DNA from 3 places in the Arthrobacter sp. YAF17 genome. Region 3 is predicted to be linked to each of the others. Evidence: riboswitches for the same ligand, from Rfam matches in the RefSeq annotation. Region 3 holds a riboswitch; each other region holds the start of a gene.

Region 1 (4,571 bases), on a different contig from region 3:
CCCCGCGCTGGGCAAGCGCTGGTGGGCCGCCAAGGGCGCCGGAGCCTACATGGGGCGTTCGCTGGCCGCCGCCACCCGGCTGAAGGTCTCCAACGTCTCGGAGCTCTCGGACGCCTCCCTGTCCTACTCCAGCCTGGGCGGCTGGAAGCAGCGCGGCAACCTCGACGAGTTCCTCGGCCTCACCGAGGAAGTCTGGCGCACCCGCGCCTACGGGGACTTCTGGTCCTACTGCCTCGTGGCCGAAGGCGCCGTCGACATCGCCTGCGAGCCCGAGCTGAACCTCTACGACATGGCCGCCCTGGTACCCATCGTCACCGAGGCAGGCGGGCGCTTCACCTCCCTGGACGGCGAAGACGGCCCCTTCGGCGGTAACGCCCTCGCCACCAATTCGATCCTCCACTCCGAGGTCCTCAAGCGCCTCAATCCCGGCCTGGACGACCTGCTCTAGCAACCCGACGGGCCCGCCCCCAAGGATTCCGCAACCTCCCTGTACGACGCTGTCCAGGACGGCCGGCCTCAGCCGGCCTCAAGGTAGGGCATCTTTTTGGGAGGAGAGCAGCCTTGTCTGACACAGCTCATGCCCGGACTGGCGGCACCGCCGGGATCGGCCCGGTACTGCTGGTGCTCATGGCGAAGTACCGGGACCTGGAGCCCGAATCGGCCGCCGCACTGCACGCCGCCGCCACCGGGCTCGCGCCGCAGCTTCTCGCCGGCGGCTCGCCCGTCGCCGCATCCGTGGTCCTGTCCACCTGCAACCGATTCGAAATCTACTGCGAAGTCCCGTCCGAGGCGGGCCTGGCAGCCGCACGCACGGACGTCCTCGAGTCGGTCCATCTCGGCTCCGGGCTGCCCAAGAACCGCCTTTCGGGCCTCTTCGAGGAACTCCGGGGAACTGCGGCCGCGGAACACCTTTTCGCCGTTGCCGCGGGGCTGGATTCCGTCGTCGTGGGTGAACGCGAAGTCGCCGGCCAGGTCCGGCGCGCACTCTCGGACGCGCAGGCCGCCGGAACCACCAGCGGACGGCTGGGCAGGCTGTTCCAGGCCGCATCCCGCACCGCGAAGGACGTGGGGGCACAGACCGCACTCAGCAGCGCGAGCAGATCCATCGCTTCCGTTGCCCTGGACCTTGCCGCCGCCGTGGGCCCGCGGGACGGCACCAAACAGGCCGGGATCGCCGGCGCGTCGGCGGTTCTCTTCGGGACCGGCGCCTACGCCGGGTGCGTCGCGGAGCTGCTCCGGAACCGGAAATGTTCCGACATTTCGGTTTTCTCCCACTCCGGCCGCGCGAAGACCTTCGTGGCGGCCCGGGGCGGCACCGCCCTCTCCGCCGGCCAGCTGCCGGCAGCCGTTGCGGGGGTGGACCTCCTCATTGGCTGCAGCGGCTCGGGGGCCCGGCTCGACGCTGCCGCCCTCACCCGGTGGCGTGAGGGTGCGGCCCGTCCGCTGGCCATCATCGACCTCGCTCCCAGCCACGATTTCGACCCCCGCGTGGGCGGGCTGCCAGGCGTCGAACTCATCACGCTGGAATCGGTGCACCGCGCTGCTCCCCCGGCGGACGCCGCGGCGCTGCGCCGAGCCCGCGCCCTGGTCCGGCAGGCGGCACGCCACTTCGAGGAGGAGGAAGCCGGGCGCGCCGTGGATACCGCCGTCGTCGCGCTGCGCGAGCACCTACATCAGGTCCTCCACAGCGAAATGGAACGCGTCAGCAAACAGCATGGCCGGTCTGCCGCGGCTGACGACGTGAACCTCGCCCTCCGGCATCTGATCCGGCGCCTGCTCCATACCCCGACGGTCCGCGGCCGGGCGCTCGCCGCGCTTGGGCGCCAGGACGACTACGCCGCTGCCCTCGATGCCCTGTTCGGCCTCAGCATCTCCACCGGCAGCCAGCAGACCGCCCCGAGCCGGGACGCCGCCCGGCCAGTCCGGGAACACGCCGAAGAACCCGCCGAAACGGTCGCAGCGACGGCCAATCCGGTCTGCGGCGGCACCGCCCGCCCGGGCGCCGGATGCCCGGGAACCTGTTCAACTTTGCAGTTCCTGACGAGCCCCCGGACCGGCATCGCCGCAGCCAGCCGAGCGTGCTAGCGAGTGTGCTAGCGCCCGCGTAACAAACAGCTTCACAATCGGCCAGCACCTTTTCGCGCGGGCGGGGAATGTCCTAGGCTCGAAACAGGTCACGAGTGCCAGCGCTAAACCCCGGTTTGCTGGCCGGCAAMCCTCCATTCGCGGCGGGGTGCCCCGGGTGACGACCTGGCCGGTCCGGAACGGACCCGGCAAGCGCGGATCCCCGGTACGTGGGGTCCTTTTCAAGCGAGGTCCCATGACGACTGCCACCATTCCCGCCACCCCCGAACTCCGTGCCGTCGCCGGCCAAGCGCATCCCGATGTGCGGTTCGCCGTCGCCCGCCGTCCGCTGGCCGCGGTGACGGGCGCCGAGATCCAGGCGCCGCTGATCCAGGGCGGCAGCGTCCGCTACGCCAACCTGGACTACGGCGCCTCGGCGCCCGCGCTGTCGGTGGTCTCGGCCTACCTCAACGAAATCCTGCCGTTCTACGCCAGCGTCCACCGCGGCGCCGGCTATGCCTCCCAGATCAGCACCTCGGTCTACGAGAACTCCCGCACCATCGTCCGCGATTTCGTGGGCGGCCGTCCGGACGACGCCGTGATCTTCACCCGGAACACCACCGACTCCCTGAACCTGCTGGCCGGCTGCCTGCCCGTCGTCGACGGCGTGAACACCGGCGAGGTGCTCTACCTCGACATCGAACACCATGCCAACCTCCTGCCCTGGCAGCGGGTGCCGCACCGCAGCGTCATCGCCGCGCCCACCCTCGCCGCCACGCTGGAACTGCTCCACGGGGAACTCGCCCACGGCGGCGTCAGCCTGCTCGCCGTCACCGGCGCCTCCAACGTCACCGGCGAGATCCTGCCGATCCGGGCACTGGCCGCCCTGGCCCATGAATACGGCGCCCGGATCGTCGTCGACGCCGCCCAGCTGGCCCCGCACCGGCGGATCGACATCACCGCGGACGGCGTCGACTACCTCGCGTTCTCCGGGCACAAGCTCTACGCGCCCTTCGGCGCGGGCGTGCTGGTGGGCCGTCCCGACTGGCTAGACGCCGGCACGCCGCACCTGGCCGGCGGCGGAGCCGTGCAGGACGCCCGGATTGACACGGTCAGCTGGACCACCGGCCCCGCCCGGCATGAAGGCGGCTCTCCCAATGTCCTCGGCGCAGCCACCCTGGCCCGGGCCACCCAGGTCATCGCCGGCCTGGACGTTGACCAGTGGCACGCGCACGAAAACGCCATCCGGTCGTTCCTCGTTGAGGGCCTAGCGCGGATCGACGGCGTGACCGTCCACCAGATCTTCGCGGACAGTGCATCCTTCGACGTGCCGGCAGGCCACGAACCGGGGAACGGGGCCGGCACCGGCACCATCGGCGTCGTCAATTTCTCCGTGGAAGGCTACGACGCGGGCCTGGTGGCGGCGTATCTCTCGGCCGAACACGGCATCGGGCTGCGCGACGGCCGGTTCTGCGCACACCCCCTGCTCCGTCGGCTCGGGCTGCCCTCCGGCTCGCTGCGGGCCAGCTTCGGAGTCGGGTCCCGGCTGGAGGACGCCCAGCGTCTGCTCGCCGGTATCCAGGAGCTGCGCCAGACCGGCCTCGGCTGGGACTACGTGGTGGACGCGGGAAGGTGGGTTCCGTCCAACGACACCCGCAGCTACCCGCACTGGGCACCCAACACGCCCGGCACTGCCGGCGCGGCCCCCTGCACCCAGGACTGACCGGGCGGGGAACCAACCTGGCATCGCGGCCCTGCCGCGTGCGGTAAATTCGGAAGGTACCCATCCGGACCTGCCGAAGGAGATCGCACGTGGCACGCGGTGGCCCCAAACTGCACCGGGAACGGCGCCAGGAGCTCGGGCAGAGCTTCCAGGACGGCGGGGAGCACTACGAACGCGTGCGCCCGGGCTACCCCGACGATTCGGCCGACTGGCTGATTCCCGCCGGGGCGAAGGACGCCGCGGACGTGGGCGCCGGCACCGGGAAGTTCACGGCGCTGCTGGCCGGGCGCGGGCTGCACACGGTGGCTGTTGACCCGTCCGCCGACATGTTGGAGCAGCTGCGCAGGACGCTTCCGGGCGTCACCGCCGTCGAGGGTACCGCCGAGCACACGGGTCTGCCCTCCGGGGCTTTCGACGTCGTCACGGTCGCCCAGGCGTGGCACTGGTGCGATCCCGTCCTGGCCAGCACGGAGATCGCCAGGATCCTCCGCCCCCATGGTGTCCTGGGGCTCGTCTGGAACCAGCTGGACACGTCCGTTCCCTGGGTGCACCGGCTCTCGCGGATCATGCATGCCGGCGACGTCCACAAACCCCACTTCAGGCCCCCGCTGGGCCCGGAATTCGGGGGGCTGGAGAGCCACCTCACCCGCTGGGAAGATCCCGTGCGCACCGCCGACATCATGGAGCTGACCAAGTCCCGCAGCTACTACCTTGCGGCCAGCGAAGCGGTCCGCGCCAAGGTCCTGGGCAATCTCGAGTGGTACCTGCACGAACATCTGGGCCA
Region 2 (4,571 bases), on a different contig from region 3:
AGCTCGATGGCCTTCTGCGTCACCACCGCCGTGCTCCAGATGCGCCTGAGCGTCCACGAGGCGGTGCGCGCCGCGACCTACGGCGGCGCGCTGGCGCTCGGCCGGGAGTCAGGGAACGACGCCGACGGGGAACGCGCCGTCGGCTCGATCGCCGTCGGACACCGCGCGGACCTGCACCTGCTCAACGCGCCCTCGGCCACGCACCTGGCCTACCGGCCCGGCATTCCGCTGACCCACGCCGTCTGGCGCGCGGGGGTCCGCGCCCGCTGACCCACCCAACTGACTCGCAGCAGGGGCTGTTTTGGACGCTCAAAACAGCCCCTGCTGCGAGTCAGTTTCGTTAGTTAGAAATACATCGGCGGGGCGTCGAGCACCGTTTCGTCGACGCGGCGCTCCACCCACTGGCTGAAGGGTTTGTCCAGCTCATACTTGCCCAGCTCGGTCCGCAGGAGGCTCCGGACCTCGGCATTGTCCGGGTTGTTGAGGGACTCGAAGTACTCCACGGACCAGTGGAACCAGCGCATGCAGAACAGCCGCATGGTGAGCCCGTGGGTGACGAACAGCGCGTTGGGGGCGTAGTCCGGCCTGGACCAGTGGCGGTACAGGGTTTCCATAAATGAGGAGACCCGGTCGTAGACGTCCGAGCCGGATTCGCCCTCCCGGAAGCGGTAGAAGAAGTGGCCGTAGGCGTTGCGGAGCTCCTTCTGGTCCTCGATCTCGCCGGCGATCTGGAAATTCGCCCAGTCCTGCTCCCGCAGCCGCGGCTCCTCGATGACCCGCTCGATCAGCGGACCGAGGTTGAGGGCCTCCAGGGTCTGGTAGGCCCGAAGGTAAGGGGAGACATACACGCAGGCCTGCTGGCCGTCCAGCAGCCGCCGGACCTGTTCACCGGCTGCCCGGGCCTGTTCCACACCGAGTTCGGTCAGCGGAATCCGGTAATCGGGCACCCGGTTGTAGATGGAAGTGTCGGCGTTGGCGGCGGACTGGCCATGCCGGATCAGAATGATTTTCCCGGGCGCACTCATAAACCCCAAGCATAGGGCCCGGCAGCGTCGCGGCCCCGATTCAGGCAACTACCGGCAACTGCAGGCAAGATGTAACCATGTTGGTTCCCTCCCGCCGCCGGCTGCGGCTTGAAATGTGGATTGTCCTGGGCTTGTCCCTGGGACAGTCGGCCGTGTATTCGGTGGTGCAGCTGCTGGACAAGATGACCAGGGCGCCGCTCGCCGAGGGGACCTCCACGCTGAACCGCTCGCAAAGCAGCCGCGAGTACTTCGACCTCACCTACCAGCTGCTGGACATCATCTTCGCCCTGGTCCCCGTGGTCCTCGTGATCTATTTCCTGACGGAAAACCGGCCGTCCGGCCACGGCATCACGGCCTTCCAGAGACTGGGCCTCAACTTCAACCGGCCCGGCAGGGACCTGCTGCAGGGCTTCGGCCTGGCGGCGCTGATCGGCATCCCGTCGCTGGGCCTCTACGCCGCCGGCCGCGCGCTCGGCATCACGACGGCGATCATTCCCAGCGCGCTGGACGCCTACTGGTGGACGGTGCCGGTGCTGGTCCTCTCCGCGATCCGGCACGGGATCGTGGAGGAAGTGATCGTGGTGGGCTACCTGCTGGACCGGCTCGGGAAGCTCGGCTGGTCCGTGCCTGCGGCCATCTTCGCCAGCGCCATGCTGCGGGGCAGCTACCACCTGTACCAGGGGTTCGGCCCGTTCATCGGCAATGCCATCATGGGCGTCATCTTCGCCGTGGTCTACACCAAAACCCGCCGGCTGATGCCGCTCGTGATCGCCCACGCCGTCCTGGACATCGTGGCATTCGTCGGCTTCAGCCTCTTTGGCAAGGCCATCGGCCTGGGCTGAGTGCGCACCAACACAAAGCAACGCGGAGTCACTTCGAGCCCATCCGGAGGCACTGGACGGGCGCGAAGTGACCCCGCGTCGCCTTTCAGAGCCGGCCGGGCCGCCGGTGCGCCGTTTCTGTATTGGCGTTAAAGTATTTCGGCCGTCATCGGTGGGTGACGTCATTGGCACCCGCTGATGGCGGCCGAAGTGTGGGGCGGTGAAACGTCAGATCGTGACGGCTCCGGAGGCCGTCTCGAACGTGACGGACAGGATGCCGGGGGTTCCGCGGGGAGCGATCCAGTTCACGGCCACGTCTTCCAGCGGCTTTTCCACCGGAACACCCAGCCATTCGGTGACGCGCTCGGCGGAGCCGGCAATCGTGAGGGCGGACATCTTGACCTGGCTCTCGTAGGCCTTCGACGGGTGGAGTTCCGGGTCGCCTTCCCACCTGAGCATGTACGGGACCTGGGGATCGGCGATGAGCCCGAGGATGCCGATCTGCTTCCAGACCAGTTCGCGGCCGTCCGGGAACTTGCGGTTGCCGTTGACGGCGGCGCGGCCGAGCCGCTCCTCGAACGGGGCCAGGTCGTCAACCTCGACGCACCAGCCCATCCAGCCGCCGCCTGCTTCGGAGCGGGCACGGACGGCCTGGCCGAAGGGGGCCTTGTCGGAGGCCGGGTGGTTCAGGACCTCCACGACCTCCAGGTACTTGTGTCCCGCGAGCGGGATGATCATGTTGCGGGTCCCGAATCGGGGGTGTACTCCGCCCTTCACGGCTTCGACGCCGAGGGCAGACGCAATTCGTTCGGTGGTGGCAGCGAGGCCATCTTGTTCACAGGCGTAAGAGACGTGATCCATGCGCATGACCTCATCTTGGCACTTTGTGATGCGGCTCTCAGCTTAGGCTCGCCTAACCGAGATGGGATGTCATTTTCGGGGTGCCCCCGAAGTGCTCTTTTCCGCGTCATTGCGCGGAACCAGGGGGCCCGGCCGGGCCAGCCGGCCGCCCGGCTTCATCTTCGTCACAAAGCTATCCAGAGCCCGGAACCCGTTCCTAGACTGGGGTCAGGTCATGAGTGCCAGCGCACAGCCCCGGCTTGCTGGCCGGCAACCCTCGTATCGCGGTGGGGTGCCCCGGGTGAAGACCTGGCCGTCCGGCGCCCGCCGGAAGGCAAGCGCGGCGCCAGAGTTGACCCGGGCCAAGGAGCTCCGGGCAGTCTGTGCCCAGTCCCCAAAGGAGTCTCCGATGTCCAACGCCTGGTCCTTCGAAACCCGCCAGATCCACGCCGGCCAGGAGCCGGACAGCGCCACCGGTGCCCGGTCGCTTCCGATCTACCAGACGACGTCGTTCGTCTTCCCCAGCGCTGAAAGCGCCGCCAACCGGTTCGCCCTCGCCGAACTGGCTCCCATCTACACCCGGATCGGCAACCCCACCCAGGACGCCGTGGAACAGCGCGTGGCCAGCCTGGAAGGCGGGCTCGCGGCGCTCTTGCTGAGCTCCGGGCAGGCCGCGGAGACTTTCGCGATCCTGAACATCGCCGAGGCCGGAGACCATGTGGTGGCCAGCCCCAGCCTCTACGGCGGCACCTACAACCTCCTGGCGCACACCCTGAAGAAGTTCGGTATCTTCGTAACGTTTGTGGAGGACCCGGACAACCTGGCCCAGTGGCGCGACGCCGTGCAGCCCAACACCAAGCTGTTCTTCGGCGAAGTGGTCTCCAACCCGCGCCAGGACGTCCTGGACATCGAGGGCATCTCGCAGGTGGCCCATGAGGCCGGGGTGCCGCTGATCGTGGACAACACCCTTTCCACGCCGTACCTCATCCGGCCGATCGAATGGGGCGCGGACATCGTGGTCCACTCCGCCACCAAGTACCTCGGCGGCCACGGCGCCGCGATCGCCGGCGTGATCGTGGACTCCGGCAACTTCGACTTCGGCGCGGATCCGGAGCGGTACCCGGGATTCAACACCCCTGACCCCACCTACAACGGCCTGGTCTACGCCCGGGACCTCGGCAAGGACGGCGCCCTCGGCGCCAACCTCTCCTACATCCTCAAGGCACGCGTCCAGCTGCTGCGCGACCTCGGCTCGGCGGTATCCCCGTTCAACGCCTTCCTCATCGCCCAGGGCATCGAGACCCTGAGCCTGCGCGTGGAGCGGCACGTCGCCAACGCCACCGCTGTCGCCGAATGGCTCGAGGCCAGGGACGACGTCGAATCGGTCGCCTATGCCGGGCTGCCGTCGAGCCCCTGGTACGAGCGCGGCCGCAAGTACGGGCCCAGGGGGACCGGCGCCGTCGTGGCCTTCAACATCGCCGGGGGAGCGGAGGCCGGCAAGCGGTTCGTCGACGCCCTGGAGCTGCACTCGCACGTCGCGAACATCGGTGACGTGCGCTCGCTGGTCATCCACCCGGCGTCGACCACGCACAGCCAGCTCTCCCCGGAGCAGCAGGCCGTTGCCGGCGTCAACCCCGGTCTGGTGCGCCTGTCCGTGGGCCTGGAGCACATCGACGACATCCTCGCGGACCTCGAAGCCGGCTTCCGGGCGGCCAAGGACGCCTAAGCGAGGTCAACGCCGAGTTTCCCCACCTTTGCGGGCATGAGGCCGGGAGTCGCCGACACTCCGGGGCGACCCGCCGCCCACGGCCTTCAAAAGTGGGGAAACTGCGGTGCTGACGCATGTGGCTGTCACACGGGCGTCACAATCTTCGCCACAACGCCG
Region 3 (4,571 bases):
GACCGGCTCAACGTGGCCGAGGCCACGAGGGCCACCGCGAGGACGACGGCCAACACGAAGGCGCTGGAGGCCAGCGCCAGGGTGGACCCGGCCACCGCGCCGATGCGGGTCGCCACCGACTGCCCGGAGGCCAGGGAGTACCCGACGTCCCCACCCAGCAGCTGCCCAAGCTGGCCGAAATACTGCACCAGCAGCGGCTGGTCGTAGCCGTATTGGGCTTTCATGGCATCAATCGTTGCCTGGTCCGCCGCAGCGTCCGCCGAGAGGAAGATCGTGACCGGATCGCTGGGCAGCAGCTGGACTGCCAGGAAGACGAGCGTGTACGCCAGCCAGATGACAAGCAGCGCCTGCCCGAGGCGCCGCGCAAAGTAGAGGCCCATGATGGCCTACTTGCCGGTCTTCCAGGCACCCTGGAAAATCGGCGCGGTACCGGAGGTGAAGTCGACATGCGCCTTCGCGTTGGCGCCGTAAACCTGGACTTCGTCCCAGAGCACAAGAGCCAACGCCTGGTCCACAACCAGCGCGCGCTGTTCGTCGGCGACGAGCTGCTTGTGCGCTGCGGGGCTGGTGGCGGCGTGTTCCTTAGCGAAGAGTTCATTGAGCTGCTGGTCCGCATTCAACGTCTGCGTGTTGGTGACCGGGCCGAAGACTGGCCCCAGGCCGCCGTAGGCAAACTGCCGGGTTCCAAAGAATTCCACGTTGGGATCCTTCATGGCAGTCGCCAGGAAGGCGTTGTCCGCCGCGCGGTTGACCAGCTTCACGCCGATCTTGCGCCACTGCTGCTCGATCAGTTCGAAAGCGGGTTTGATGACCACTGAGTTGTTCGACGACGTGACGGTGACCTCAAGCTTCTGGCCGTCTTTGGCGCGGATGCCGTCGGAGCCGACCGCCCAGCCGGCCTCCTCCAGCAGGCTCTTCGACTTCTCCGGGTTGTAGGCCAGGTCCGCGGAGAGATCAGTAAAGTCAGGCGCTTCACGGTTCAGGACGGAGCCGGCCAGTTCGTAGCTGTCGGACAGCACCGTGTCCTTCAGCGTCGGCCGGTCGATGCCCAGCTGCAATGCCTGGCGGACCTTCGCGTCCGCAAGTTTGCCGCTGCCGATCCGCACCGCCGCCATGTTGGCCGTCAGGTCAATGCCCTTGGCCGGCAGGACCTGGTTGCCGCTCCCGGCAAGGGCAGTTTCGTCGGCCGGCTGCAGGCCGCGGACCAGGTCAACCTGGCCGGTCTGCACGGCGCCCGCACGGTGCGCCACTTCCGGCAGGTACTTCACGACGACCTTGTCCAGATAGGCGGCACCCTGGTTGGCGGCGCCTTCCGGTGCCCAGGCGTAGTCGGAACGCTTAGCCAGGACGATTTCCTCGTCGGCCTTCTCTGATTCGAAGGTGAAGGGACCCGAACCAGAGATTTTCGCGATGGCCGACTGGCCGGCGTTGTCCAGGGTCAGGGTCTTCGGCGAGACGAGTCCGGCGGTGACGGAGGACGTGGCGCGCAGGAAGTTGGCGTCTGGGGAGGACAGCGTGACCTCCACCTGATCCTCGCCGATGACCCGGGAGGACTGGTAAGTGGAGAAATCAACGTTCGGCTGGATCTTCGCACTCTCGATGCCCTTCCCCAGTGCGTCGAAGTTGGCCTGGACCGCCTTGGCGTCCAGCGGTGTTCCATCGCTGAAGGTCACTCCCGGGCGGATCGTGAAGGTGAACTTGGTCTGATCCTCGCTCGCGGTGAACTTGCTCGCGATCCAGGGGACGAGCTCGCCCTTCTTGGCATCGAAGTAAGTCAGCCGGTCCAAGACGCTGTTCAGGACGTTCGCCTTTTCGTAGAAGCGCGCCGCCTGGGTCTGGAAGTTGTTGATCGGGGTGACCTCGGCGAAGACGAAGGTTCCGCCCTGCACCGGGGTTCCGTCCTGGACCTGCGAGGCCGCGGTGCCGGCCGGGTTGGCGCCGCAGGCGCTCAGGGCCAGGGCCGCCGCCCCCATCAGGGTCAGCAAACGCAGGGGGCGGCGTCTGGCCTTCGCGTTGGTCGTTGCCGTGCGTGATTCATTGGTACCCATCGGGGATCCTCTCGGTCATGACCGAGGAACTCCAGAATCGCAGGCCCCACACACGCCGGCCGCCGCAGGGCGCAGGGTGGTGGAACCTGGGATCGTGGCAATATCCATCGGTCCTGGCATTAGCACCGTGCCCGAAGGTGGTTGCTACGGCGTCATCGAGCCAGGTCTCTCAGCCGATCTGGATGGTTAGTAATTCGTAAAGAAGGTCGTTTCTCGTTGCCGCGACCGTTTCCGGTGGAGGCAACACCTACTTTCCTGCAGAATCTTCGATTTCCCAATAATTACGACACGTTTTGCAACAAATGATCACAAAGGCCCGGTTTCCGCGTCCGGGCGTCTCACGGCGGGCGTTACATCTTGGCGAGTTTCGCCCGCACCATCATGAAGATGCCGTAGCAGATCAGGCCCACGCCGACGGCGGCCAGCATGTACACGCCGAAGGGCTGGTCGCGGAGGGCTTTCAACCCGCCGTCGACCCCGGTTGACTCCTCGGGGTGCGCCTTCACGGTGGCGATAATGACGAGCAGCCCCACGAGGAGCAGGGCGATGCCTTTGGCCGCATAGCCCACGACTCCCAGGACCGTCACCGCAGTCCGCGCCCGTTGCGAGGCCGGGAGGCGGAGGTGTTCGGCGAACGACTGGCGGAAGCCCCGGATGGCGTACACGATCCCGGTGATCGCCACGGCTGCGCCGATGGCGAGCAGGAGGGCGTAGCCGCCGGGGGCTTTCAGCACGGACGCAGTGAGGTCGCTCGTGGAGCTGCTTTGGTCAGAACCGGCGCCGTTGGCGAACGAGAACAGAGTGATGGCGAGCCCGGCATAGACGACGGCCTGGAGCGCGGCTTTGAGCTTCTTTGCCAGCTTCTTCTTGGCCGGCAGGTGCTCGAAGTCGAAAATGGCGTCACTGGTCTGCCAGATGGCGAGGGCCACGCACGCCGCGAACGACGTCCACAGCAACAGCGGGCCGGCCGGCTGGCTGGCGAGCTGCTGAACGGCTCCGCTGACATCGGCCTTTCCTTCCCCGCCCATGGCGAGCCGGATCGCGACCACGCCGATGAGGAGGTGCAGGATGCCGCTCACAGCGAAACCGGCACGGGCCACGACCTCCAGCGCACGGGAGTTGGTGATCTCTTCCGCCGTGTCCGCGGCGGTTTTCATTTCTTTTTTGATGGCGGATTCCTCAACTGGCTCGGTGGTTCTGCCGGGCTTCTGGTCCGCCCGGTTCTTGCTTCTTCCGCAATCGTGCCACGGGGAGCCGCCGGGGAACAGCACCCGGGAATCCGGATACTGAGTGGCGACAGCAGAGGGTTCGGACACGGCCGGCGGGCCGCCTCGACCCGAGCTACCGGCGCCGGTAGCTGAGGTCGAAGATCAGCCGGCCCGCCTCGTGCGCCTTGTTCTCGAAACTCGTCAGGATCCGGCCGTCGAACCGCGGCGCCCAGCCGCCGGTCTCGTCGGTGCCCTCGTTCGGGCCGGTGTGTTCGGTGCTCACTGGGGCGCGGCCCTCCTTGACGGGGGCGCCGCCCACGAGGGATTCGACGCCGGATTCCCACACCTTGGTGAGGGGGCTCTCCGGGCCGCTGCGCTCGCCGTCGTGCAGGTTCTCGAAGTCGGGGGAGCCGGCCAGGACCTCCCGCACGTGCACGGCGTAGTTGGACCAGTCCGTCGCGATGCGCCAGAGGCCGCCGGGCTTGAGGGCCCGCGAGGCCAGTTCGGCGAACGCCGGCTGGATGAGGCGCCGCTTGTGGTGCCGGGACTTGTGCCAAGGGTCCGGGAAGAACACCCACAGCTCCGTCACGGAACCGGCCGGCAGCATGGTGGCGAGCACCTCGGGGGCGTTCGCCTCCACGACGCGGACGTTGCTCAGGCCGCGGCTGTTGATCTTGATGAGGGTGTTCGCCAGCCCCGGGGTGTAGACCTCAACGGCAAGGAAGTCCGTGTCCGGGTTCTCCTCGGCCGCGTGGCAGACGGCGTCGCCGAGCCCGGAACCGATCTCCACGATCAGTGGCGCCTTGCGGCCGAACTCGGCTTCGGCGTCGAAGACGTAGTCCGGGTGCACGGACGTGTTGGCGATGTGGCGGGGGACCTCGACGGCCCACCGGTCGGAATGCTCCTCCCACGCAGCCTGCCGGCGGCCCTGCAGCCTGGTGCCGCGCCGGACGAAGCTGACCGGGCGGCCGCCGTAGGTGCCGAAGGAGGCCTGGCTGCCGGGGGTCACCGGGCGCGGTGGCTGCGGCGTTTCGGGGGATTCTGGGGTTTCACTCATCCCTTCCAGAATAGTGGAGTTCCACCGTCGGGCCGGTGGGACCGTGGGCACGCGTTCCAGTCCGGGGTCCGTGGCAGACTGTCCGCATGACGGACGCGATACGCGAATACTGGGACGGGCAGGCGGCGGACTTCGATCGGGAGGCCGACCATGGCCTGCTGGATCCGGGCGTCCGCCGTGCCTGGGCGGAGCTGATTCTGCCGCTCATTCCCGTGCCCGCCAGCGAAGTGGCCGATTTGGGTTGCGGGACCGGCAGCC

What was found. A riboswitch is a leader RNA that binds a small molecule or an ion and turns the genes downstream of it on or off. The one in region 3 is predicted to bind S-adenosylmethionine.
Region 1: linked by a shared signal. The riboswitch ahead of AB4Y67_RS04595 (aminotransferase class V-fold PLP-dependent enzyme) and the one ahead of AB4Y67_RS12800 (ABC transporter substrate-binding protein) in region 3 are both predicted to bind S-adenosylmethionine.
Region 2: linked by a shared signal. The riboswitch ahead of AB4Y67_RS09795 (bifunctional o-acetylhomoserine/o-acetylserine sulfhydrylase) and the one ahead of AB4Y67_RS12800 (ABC transporter substrate-binding protein) in region 3 are both predicted to bind S-adenosylmethionine.

The regions. Positions count from the first base shown of each region.
Region 1 is NZ_JBFRDB010000003.1:127,867-132,437, reverse strand. It holds gene hisN (histidinol-phosphatase) at 1-448, shown strand, start outside; gene AB4Y67_RS04600 (glutamyl-tRNA reductase) at 628-2,085, shown strand; SAM riboswitch class IV at 2,173-2,286, shown strand; gene AB4Y67_RS04595 (aminotransferase class V-fold PLP-dependent enzyme) at 2,321-3,787, shown strand; gene AB4Y67_RS04590 (class I SAM-dependent methyltransferase) at 3,877-4,571, shown strand, end outside.
Region 2 is NZ_JBFRDB010000009.1:214,058-218,628, reverse strand. It holds gene hutI (imidazolonepropionase) at 1-270, shown strand, start outside; gene AB4Y67_RS09810 (histidine phosphatase family protein) at 345-1,025, opposite strand; gene AB4Y67_RS09805 (CPBP family intramembrane glutamic endopeptidase) at 1,103-1,867, shown strand; gene AB4Y67_RS09800 (VOC family protein) at 2,075-2,713, opposite strand; SAM riboswitch class IV at 2,918-3,033, shown strand; gene AB4Y67_RS09795 (bifunctional o-acetylhomoserine/o-acetylserine sulfhydrylase) at 3,039-4,412, shown strand.
Region 3 is NZ_JBFRDB010000014.1:57,232-61,802, reverse strand. It holds gene AB4Y67_RS12805 (ABC transporter permease) at 1-380, opposite strand, end outside; gene AB4Y67_RS12800 (ABC transporter substrate-binding protein) at 387-2,048, opposite strand; SAM riboswitch class I at 2,150-2,237, opposite strand; gene AB4Y67_RS12795 (DUF1206 domain-containing protein) at 2,399-3,205, opposite strand; gene trmB (tRNA (guanosine(46)-N7)-methyltransferase TrmB) at 3,390-4,313, opposite strand; gene AB4Y67_RS12785 (class I SAM-dependent methyltransferase) at 4,400-4,571, shown strand, end outside.